Linked DNA regions of Variovorax paradoxus. The protein of the gene in region 3 interacts with the protein of the main gene of each other region in a pairwise test. Links are inferred from orthologs where the notes say so. Each region holds a gene or a part of one and is shown on either strand. Other genes may lie near its edges.

Region 1 (3,135 bases), 2.0 Mb from region 3 along the record:
GCCGCCTTCGCCGACCCCTTGCCGGGGGCAACACCAGCGTCCGGGCCAAGCCCGTTCCGCCGCGTTCCTGATATGAAGATTTCATCTCGCGCCGAGCGCATCGAGCCCTTCTATGTGATGGAAGTGGCAAAGGCCGCGGGCGCACTGGCCCGCGAGGTCGCCCACACCGACCGGCCGATGATCTTCCTGAACATCGGCGAGCCCGACTTCACCGCCCCGCCCCTGGTGCAGGAAGCGGCCGCACGCGCCGTGCGTGCCGGCGCCACGCAGTACACACAGGCCACCGGCCTCGACCACCTGCGCGAACGCATCAGCGCGTGGTACAGCCAGCGATTCGGTGTCGACGTGCCGGCCCGGCGCATCGTCGTCACCGCCGGCGCTTCGGCTGCGCTGCAGCTGGCCTGCCTCGCGCTCATCGAGTCGGGCGACGAGATCCTCATGCCCGACCCGAGCTATCCGTGCAACCGCCACTTCGTGAGCGCGGCGGACGGCAAGGCCGTGCTGGTGCCGACCACGGCCGATGAGCGCTTCCAGCTCACCGCCGAGAAGGTCGAGGCCGCCTGGACCGACAGGACGCGCGGCGTGCTGCTGGCCTCGCCCTCGAACCCGACCGGCACGTCGATCGCGCCCGACGAACTGCGCCGCATCCACGAGGTGGTGTCGCAGCGCGGCGGCATCACGCTGATCGACGAGATCTACCTGGGCCTGTCGTACGACGATGCCTTCGGGCAGACCGCGCTGGCCATCGACGACAACGTCATCAGCATCAACAGCTTCAGCAAGTACTTCAACATGACCGGCTGGCGCCTCGGCTGGCTGGTGGTGCCCGAAACGCTGGTGCCGGTGGTCGAGCGGCTGGCCCAGAACCTGTTCATCTGCGCGAGCACCGTGTCGCAGTACGCGGCACTGGCCTGCTTCGAGGATGCGAGCATTGCAGAGTACGAGCGCCGCCGCGCCGAGTTCAAGGCGCGCCGCGACTGGTTCATTCCGCAGCTCGACGCGCTCGGACTGAGCGTGCCGGTGATGCCCGACGGCGCCTTCTATGCCTGGGCCGACTGCACCTCGTTCGCCGAAAAGCTCGGCATCTCGGGCAGCTGGGACTTCGCTTTCGAGACCATGAAGCGCGCGCACGTGGCGGTCACGCCGGGCCGCGACTTCGGCACCGCCGAGACCGCCAAGTTTGTGCGCTTCTCCACCGCCAGCTCGATGGCGCACCTGCAGGAAGCCATCGAACGGCTGCGCGCGATGGCCGCGATGGCGGGCACCGGGGCGCAATGAGCTACGCGTTCCCGATCCGCGTCTACTGGGAAGACACCGATGCCGGCGGCATCGTGTTCTACGCCAACTACCTGAAGTTCATGGAGCGCGGGCGCACCGAGTGGCTGCGCTCCCTGGGCGTCGAGCAACGCAAGCTGCGCGAGGAAACGGGCGGCCAGTTCGTGGTGAGCGAAACGCAGCTCAAATATCATCGGCCCTCGCGGCTCGACGACGAACTGCTCGTTACCGCCGAACTTCGACAACTGGGTACTGCCTCGTTGATAATCGGTCAGCGAGTGCTATCAAAAACAGAGCAAGAACGAACGGGCGCCTCGGCACCCGTCCTGCTGTGCGAAGGCACCATCCGCATCGGCTGGGTGGACGCGGCTACGCTGCGTCCCGCGCGCATACCGAAACAAGTCACGGGAACCCTCGAGCGCTACAGCGGCTCCATGACTCAACCTATCACGCCATGAACCAAGACCTTTCCATCATCAATCTCCTGCTCCACGCGAGCTTCGTGGTGCAACTGGTCGTGCTGCTGCTGGTGATCGTCTCGATCGCCAGCTGGGCCGCGATCATCCGCAAGTACTTCGCGCTGCGGCGCATGCGCGCACTGAACGACGACTTCGAACGCGAGTTCTGGTCGGGCACCAGCCTCAACGAACTGTTCGCCTCGGCCGCGCAGAATGCCAAGTTCGCCGGCCCCATGGAGCGCATCTTCGCCTCCGGCATGCGCGAGTACCAGAAGCTGCGCGAGCGCCACGTGAGCGACGCCGGCACGCTGCTCGACGGCGCCCGCCGCGCCATGCGCGCGAGCTTCCAGCGCGAGCTGGATGCAGCCGAGCAGAACCTTTCTTTCCTGGCCACCGTGGGCTCTGTCTCCCCGTACGTCGGCCTGTTCGGTACGGTCTGGGGGATCATGCATGCGTTCACCGGCCTGGCAGCGCTGGCACAGGTCACGCTGGCCACCGTCGCTCCCGGCATCGCCGAGGCGCTGGTGGCTACCGCCATCGGCCTGTTCGCCGCGATTCCGGCGGTGGTGGGCTACAACCGCTTCGCCCGCGAGATCGACAAGATCGCCATTGCCCTCGAGACCTACATCGAGGAGTTCTCCAACATCCTGCAGCGCAACCTCTCGGCCAACCCGAACGCGAGCGTTGCATCGTCGGTGGCTCCGGCCAACCGCTGAGCGGAGGCTTCACAGATGCCCGCCGTTTCATCCCGTGGCCGTGGCCGCCGGACGATCAACGAGATCAACATGGTCCCGTTCATCGACGTGATGCTGGTGCTGCTGATCATCTTCATGGTCACGGCTCCGCTCATCACGCCGAGCGTGATCAACCTGCCCTCGGTCGACCGCGCCAACAAGCAGCCGGACAAGCCGATCGAGATCGTCATCAAGAGCGAAGACGAAGTACAGATCAAGAAGGACCCGTCCAGCGGTTCGGGCGGCACCTCGATCCCCATGACGCAGATCGGCTCCGCCGCCAAGACCGCCCAGGGCGGCGACGACCAGCGCCCGGTGGTCATCAGCGCCGACAAGTCGGTGAAGTACGAGACCGTCGTGAAGGCCATGAACCAGCTCAAGCGCAGCGGCATCGAGCGCGTGGGCCTGTCGGTCACGACCACGGGCGGCAAATAAGGCATGTCGCTCGCACTGGATCGCCCCGAGTTCGCACCGCCGCCGCAACGCGGCACGCCGCGTGCCGTCGTGCTGGCCCTCATTGCACACGGCCTGCTGATCGCCGCGCTCACCTGGGGTGTGCGCTGGCGCAGCGAGGCCGACGAAGGCGCCGTCGACGCGGAACTGTGGTCGGCCACGGTGCAGCAGGCGGCGCCCCGCCTGCAGGCCCCGCAGGCGCCCGCGCCGGTTCC
Region 2 (3,045 bases), 620 kb from region 3 along the record:
AAGCGGCAGCCGGGCGCATCGCGCAGCAGCAAGGCCGCGTCGATGTAGTCGGCAGCCCCCACCACCACGGTCACCTCGTCGAGCGCAATGGTCACGCTCCTGGCCTTGACGCCGAGCGTCTCGGCGACGGTGGCACGCAGAGCTTCCGGCGAAATTGCAAAGTCAGTCATCTTCGGCAATCTCTCAGGCGCGGGCAATGGTGTTGGTGCGACGGATCTTCTGCTGCAGCTGGATCACGCCATAGAGCAATGCTTCCGCAGTGGGCGGGCAGCCCGGCACGTACACATCGACCGGCACGATGCGATCGCAGCCGCGCACGACCGAATAGCTGTAGTGGTAGTAGCCACCACCATTCGCGCACGAGCCCATCGAGAGCACCCACCGCGGCTCAGGCATCTGGTCGTAGACCTTGCGCAGAGCGGGAGCCATCTTGTTGCACAGCGTGCCAGCCACGATCATCAGGTCGGACTGACGCGGACTGGGCCGAAACAGCATGCCGAAACGGTCGATGTCGTAGCGGGCGGCGCCCGCGTGCATCATCTCGACCGCACAGCATGCGAGACCGAAAGTCATCGGCCAGAGAGATCCGGTTTTCGCCCAGTTCACCACCGAGTCATAGGTGGTCGTGACGAAACCTTCTTTGAGAACGCCTTCAATGGCCATCGTGTGCTTTCCTTGTCATTCCCAGTCGAGCGCGCCTTTTTTCCACTCGTAGGCAAAACCCACGACGAGGATGGCGAGGAAGATCATCATGGCCCAGAAGCCGACAGCACCGATCTCCTTGAGCGCAATGGCCCACGGAAAGAGAAAGGCAATCTCGAGGTCGAACAGGATGAAGAGAATCGCAACGAGGTAGTAGCGCACGTCAAACTTCATGCGCGCATCCTCGAAGGCTTCAAAGCCACACTCGTAGGGAGCGTTCTTTGCGGCGTCGGGCCGATTGGGGCCGAGAATGTATCCGATGACCTGAGGTGCGACGCCTACGCCGACTCCGACCAAAATGAACAAAAGGACGGGGAGGTAGGAGTCGAGATTCATCGAGAGTTTTTCACCGCTTGCCACCGGCAAGAAGAACCTCTGGATGAGGTTTTCTGCCGATGAGATTTGGTGCGGTCGGCGAGACTCGAACTCGCACAGCTTTCGCCACTACCCCCTCAAGATAGCGTGTCTACCAATTTCACCACGACCGCGGTTTTTGCTGTTCAGATGGCATGAGGTACCTGAAACAGGTATTTGGCTTTCCGAACAGATTTAGAGTTTACCCTGAAATGAAGCCATTTTTCACAGGTGACTCATGAAAACGAGATGATTACTTCGAAGGAATCTGGCCAGCACCCGAAACAGGGGCAGCAGGAGCCGACGCAGGCGCACTGGGAGCCGCCGCACCTGGGATTTCGTTGGCTGCACCAGGAGCTGCCGGCGCAGCCGGAGCACCCACTGCCGCACGCTCGAGAAGGCTGCCACCGCCTGCAGGACGCGCATGGCTGAAGTAGGCCAGCAGCAACGTGCACGCGAAGAACACGGCGGCAAGCACCGCGGTGGTTCGCGACAGGAAGTTTGCACTGCCGCTGGCGCCGAACAGGCTGCCCGCGCTACCGCTGCCGAAGGCTGCGCCCATGTCGGCGCCCTTGCCGTGCTGGATCAGGATCAGGCCGATCATCGCGAGCGCCGACAGCATCTGCACGCCGACCAATAGATTGAGGACCAGGTTCATTCGTTCTTACTCCTAAGTGATACAGCCGTTGCGCATTCAGCGCGCAGCGGCGGAAATGATCTGCAGAAAGTCGGGGGCCTTGAGCGACGCGCCACCGATCAGGCCACCGTCGATGTCGGCCTGCGCCAGCAACTCCGCGGCATTCGCCGCGTTCATGCTGCCGCCATAAAGGATCTTGATGCCCGCCGCATGCTCGCTCGCCGCGTGGTGCAGTTGCGCACGCAGCACCGCATGCACCGCCTGCGCCTGCTCCGGTGTCGCCGTCTTGCCCGTGCCGATGGCCCAGACCGGCTCGTAGGCCACGACGATTTCGCTGATGCAATGGCCATTCACATGAATGACCGCAGCCAACTGGCGCTTGACGACCTCTTCGGTCTGCCCTGCTTCGCGCTGCGCCAGCGTCTCGCCCACACAGACGATCGGCGTGATGCCGTTCGCCAGCGCTACGGCGGTCTTTGCAGCCACCGCTTCGTCGGTTTCGCCGTGGTATTGGCGACGCTCCGAGTGACCGACGATCGCATAGCGCACGCCGAACTCCTTCAGCATCGCGGCCGATTGCTCGCCGGTGAAAGCCCCTTGCGGGTGCGCAGAGATGTCCTGCGCACCGAGCGCCATTGCAGGCGAACCCGCCAGCAGCGACTGCACCTGCGCGAAGTACGGCGCAGGCGCGCAGAGCGCCACGTCGCACGCCGCGGGGCTGGCAGCCAGGCCCCGCTGCAAGGCCTTCACCAGCGCCTCGTTGGCGGCCAGGCCTCCGTTCATCTTCCAGTTGCCGGCGATCAGCTTCTTGTTGGTTGTCATCGCGTTGTCCTCACCACGTCAGCACGATCTTGCCGATGTGCTGGTTCGATTCCATCAGCGCATGGGCCTGGGCCGCACCGCTTGGCTCACCCACAGCCGCAAAGGTGCTGTGGATCACCGGCTTGATTGCGCCGCTCTCAAGCAGCGGCCAGACCTTCTCCCGCAGCGCCTTGGCGATGGCGCCCTTGAAGGCGACGGGACGCGGACGCAGCGTCGAGCCGGTGATCGTGAGGCGCTTGCGCAACACGAGGCCCGCATTGATTTCGCTCTTCACGCCACCCTGCACAGCAATGATCACCAGCCGGCCGTCTTCGGCCAGGCACTCGATCTCGCGCGCCACGTAGTCGCCGGCGACCATGTCGAGCACCACGTCCACACCCTTGCCGCCCGTCAGTTTCCTGGCCTCTTCGGCGAAGTCGCTCGTGCGGTAGTTGATGGCGTGGTCGGCGCCGAGCTTCCTGCAGGCTTCGCACTTGTCGTCGCTGCCGGCCGTGACGATCACGGTCGCGCCGAGCGCCTTGGCAATCTGG
Region 3 (3,469 bases):
AACCGCGTGACCAGCATCGGCGACAGCTGGCGAAGCTTGGCGGCTGCGGCGCTGCCCTTGACCAGGAGGCACCAGACGTCGCCCTCGGCCGGGCCGGCCTGGATGGCGGCGCGCATGGCCGGCGGAATCAGGCCCTCCACGGCTTTGAGCCGCTCGGTGGTGTCCCGCGCCCGCGCCATCAGGCTCCCCAGGGTGGGGGCGCCTTCCGCAGCTTGCTGCAGTGAAATGGCGGGGGGGAGTCGGCGATACATGGGTAATCCAGGGGTTAGAAACAAGACAGCTAAAATGCCCGGTTTGCCGGCGTTCGCGCCGGAAAAAAGGCCGCTTGCTTTAATGGGAAGCGCGCCCAACTGCTTTCACCATATCTTAGGGAATCCGGTCGAAGTGCCCGCCGACTGTCCAAGGTCAAAGGCGCCCGCCCATCTCCACCCATGGCAACCAACTTCCTGACCCAGATTTTCGGCAGTCGCAACGATCGGCTCCTCAAGCAGTATCGCAAGACGGTGGAACGCATCAATGCGCTCGAACCCGAGTTCGAAAAGCTCAGCGACGACGGGCTGCGCGCCAAGACGCAGGAATTCAAGGACCGCATCGCCAAGGGCGAGACCCTCGACGCCCTGTTGCCGGAAGCCTTCGCCACGGTGCGCGAAGGCTCCAAGCGCATCATGAAGATGCGGCACTTCGACGTGCAGCTGCTGGGCGGGATGGCACTGCACAACGGCAAGATCTCCGAAATGCGCACCGGCGAAGGCAAGACGCTGACCGCCACGCTGCCGGTGTACCTGAACGCGCTGTCCGGCAAGGGTGTGCACGTGGTCACGGTGAACGACTACCTCGCCAACCGCGACGCGACCTGGATGGGCCGCCTCTACAACTTCCTGGGCCTCACCGTCGGCATCAACCTGCCGCAGATGCCGCGCGAGGAAAAGCAGGCTGCCTACGGCAGCGACATCACGTACGGCACGAACAACGAGTACGGCTTCGACTACCTGCGCGACAACATGGTCTACGAGCCGGGCGACCGGGTACAGCGCGTGCTGAACTACGCGATCGTCGACGAAGTGGACTCGATCCTGATCGACGAGGCCCGCACGCCGCTGATCATCAGCGGCCAGGCCGAAGACCACACCGATCTCTATCTCGCCATCAACAAGGTCGTGCCGTTGCTGACCAAGCAGGAAGGCGAGGCCGACCCGCGCACCGGCGAAGGCGTCACGGTGCCCGGCGACTTCACGGTCGACGAGAAGACGCACCAGGTGTTCCTGACCGAGGACGGACACGAGAACGCCGAGCGGCTGCTGAGCGAATTCAAGCTGCTGCCCGAAGGCGCGTCGCTCTACGACCCGGCCAATATCACGCTGATGCATCACCTGAATGCCGCGCTGCGTGCCCGCCACCTGTACCACCGCGACCAGCACTACGTGGTGCAGCAGGGCGAGGTGGTGATCGTCGACGAGTTCACCGGCCGCCTCATGACCGGCCGCCGCTGGAGCGACGGCCTGCACCAGGCCGTGGAAGCCAAGGAAGGCGTGGAGATCCAGGCCGAGAACCAGACGCTGGCCTCGATCACTTTCCAGAACTATTTCCGCCTGTACGGCAAGCTGGCCGGCATGACCGGCACGGCCGACACCGAGGCCTACGAGTTCCAGGAAATCTATGGTCTCGAGACCATGATCATTCCGCCGAACCGCGTGAGCAAGCGCGAGGACCAGCTCGACCGCGTCTACAAGACGACGCGCGAGAAGTACGAGGCGGCCATCCAGGACATCCGCGAGTGCTACGAGCGCGGCCAGCCGGTGCTGGTGGGCACCTCGTCCATCGAGAACTCCGAGATCATCGACAACCTGCTGACCCAGGCGGGCCTGCCGCACCAGGTGCTGAATGCCAAGCAGCATGCCCGTGAAGCCGACATCGTGGCGCAGGCCGGTCGCACGAAGATGATCACCATCGCGACCAACATGGCCGGCCGCGGCACCGACATCGTGCTGGGCGGCAACATCGAGAAGATGATCGAGGCCGTCGAGAACGACGAAGGCCGCGACGCCGCCGCCAAGGAAGCGGACATCGCGCACATCCGCGCCGAATGGAGCAAGGACCACGAGTTCGTGAAGTCGCTGGGCGGCCTGCGGATCATCGCCACCGAGCGCCACGAATCGCGCCGCATCGACAACCAGCTGCGCGGCCGTTCGGGCCGCCAGGGCGACCCGGGCTCCTCGCGTTTCTACCTGAGCCTGGACGATCCGCTGATGCGCATCTTCGCGGGCGACCGCGTGAAGGCGATCATGGACCGCTTGAAGATGCCCGACGGCGAAGCCATCGAAGCCGGCATCGTGACGCGCAGCATCGAAAGCGCGCAGCGCAAGGTCGAGGCGCGCAACTTCGACATCCGCAAGCAGCTGCTCGAATACGACGACGTGTCGAACGACCAGCGCAAGGTGATCTACCAGCAGCGCAACGACATCCTCGACGCGGCCGACCTCACGGCACAGATCGGCGCGCTGCGCGAAGGCTGCTTCACCGATCTCGTGCGCCAGTACGTGCCCAGCGAGTCGGTCGAGGAGCAGTGGGACCTGGCCGCGCTCGAGAAGAGCCTGTTCAACGAATGGGGCATCGACATGCCCCTGCAGAAGGACGTGGAAGCTTCCGAAGCCGTGTCCGACGAGGACATCGTCGAGAAGGTCCTGGCGAACGCCAACGAGACCTTCGACGCCAAGGTCGCACTGATCGGCCAGGACAACTTCACGCAGTTCGAGCGCATGGTGCTGCTGCAGAGCATCGACACCCACTGGCGCGAGCACTTGGCGTCGCTCGACTACCTGCGCCAGGGCATCCACCTGCGCGGTTATGCGCAGAAGCAGCCCAAGCAGGAATACAAGCGCGAAGCCTTCGAACTCTTCGGCCAGTTGCTCGACTCGGTCAAGAACGAAGTCACCCGCCAGCTGATGACGGTGCGCGTGCAATCGGGCGAACAGCTCGAGGAAGCCGCCGAAGCGCTCGAAAGCCGTGGCGAGAACGTCGCCAACATCACCTACAGCGCACCGACCGAAACCGGCGAAGTCGAGGTGCGTGTGGACGAGGAAAGCCAGCGCCGCGCGGCATTCGCCGGTGCGGGCGCGATCAGCGCCGAGGCTGCGGCCTTCGGCCGCGTCGGCCGCAACGACCCGTGCCCCTGCGGCAGCGGCAAGAAGTTCAAGCAGTGCCACGGCAAGCTGAATTAATCACGTACTCCCCCAGGCTTGCCCACTCCGTGTGGCCGCCGACCCCCTCGCCGGGGGCGATACCGGCGGCCCGGCAGAGCCGGTTCCGCGGTATCCCTGGCGTCGGAAAGTGAGCATTGTTGGTACCGATGAAAAATTGATGCGCAAGAAGGAATAGATGCCATGCCCGTGAACCTGTCCGCTCCCGATCCTGCCGCCTTGTTCGCGGTGCCCGGCGTCCGTATCGGCGTGGCCGAAGCGGGCGTGCGCAA

What was found.
Region 1: the proteins of secA (region 3) and ybgC interact in binary tests that used the Escherichia coli proteins (3 or more experiments, as listed by UniProt). The link is inferred for Variovorax paradoxus from one-to-one orthologs.
Region 2: the proteins of secA (region 3) and secG interact in binary tests that used the Escherichia coli proteins (3 or more experiments, as listed by UniProt). The link is inferred for Variovorax paradoxus from one-to-one orthologs.

Annotation. Positions count from the first base shown.
Region 1 is NZ_LR743507.1:2,901,656-2,904,790, reverse strand. Bases 21-3,003 are described here. They hold ybgC (tol-pal system-associated acyl-CoA thioesterase), read left to right. Parts: upstream 21-1,274; coding sequence 1,275-1,733; downstream 1,734-3,003. Other genes in these bases: AACL56_RS13280 (biopolymer transporter ExbD), read left to right, coding at 2,465-2,902; tolQ (protein TolQ), read left to right, coding at 1,730-2,449; AACL56_RS13295 (pyridoxal phosphate-dependent aminotransferase), read left to right, coding at 73-1,278. Outside these bases: AACL56_RS13275 (energy transducer TonB), read left to right, coding at 3,021-3,135.
Region 2 is NZ_LR743507.1:4,288,337-4,291,381, forward strand. The notes cover bases 13-2,905. They hold secG (preprotein translocase subunit SecG), read right to left. Parts: upstream 1,715-2,905; coding sequence 1,310-1,714; downstream 13-1,309. Other genes in these bases: AACL56_RS19900 (NADH-quinone oxidoreductase subunit C), read right to left, coding at 13-170; AACL56_RS19905 (NuoB/complex I 20 kDa subunit family protein), read right to left, coding at 184-663; AACL56_RS19910 (NADH-quinone oxidoreductase subunit A), read right to left, coding at 679-1,038; tpiA (triose-phosphate isomerase), read right to left, coding at 1,751-2,515; AACL56_RS19930 (NAD(P)H-quinone oxidoreductase), read right to left, coding at 2,526-2,905. Also shown: more of AACL56_RS19900, read right to left, coding at 1-12; more of AACL56_RS19930, read right to left, coding at 2,906-3,045. UniProt on the Escherichia coli protein: Subunit of the protein translocation channel SecYEG. Overexpression of some hybrid proteins has been thought to jam the protein secretion apparatus resulting in cell death; while this may be true it also results in FtsH-mediated degradation of SecY.
Region 3 is NZ_LR743507.1:4,910,379-4,913,847, reverse strand. What follows is about bases 102-3,418. They hold secA (preprotein translocase subunit SecA), read left to right. Parts: upstream 102-431; coding sequence 432-3,218; downstream 3,219-3,418. Other genes in these bases: argJ (bifunctional glutamate N-acetyltransferase/amino-acid acetyltransferase ArgJ), read left to right, coding at 3,381-3,418; AACL56_RS23205 (hypothetical protein), read right to left, coding at 102-251. Outside these bases: more of AACL56_RS23205, read right to left, coding at 1-101; more of argJ, read left to right, coding at 3,419-3,469. UniProt on the Escherichia coli protein: Required for protein export, interacts with the SecYEG preprotein conducting channel.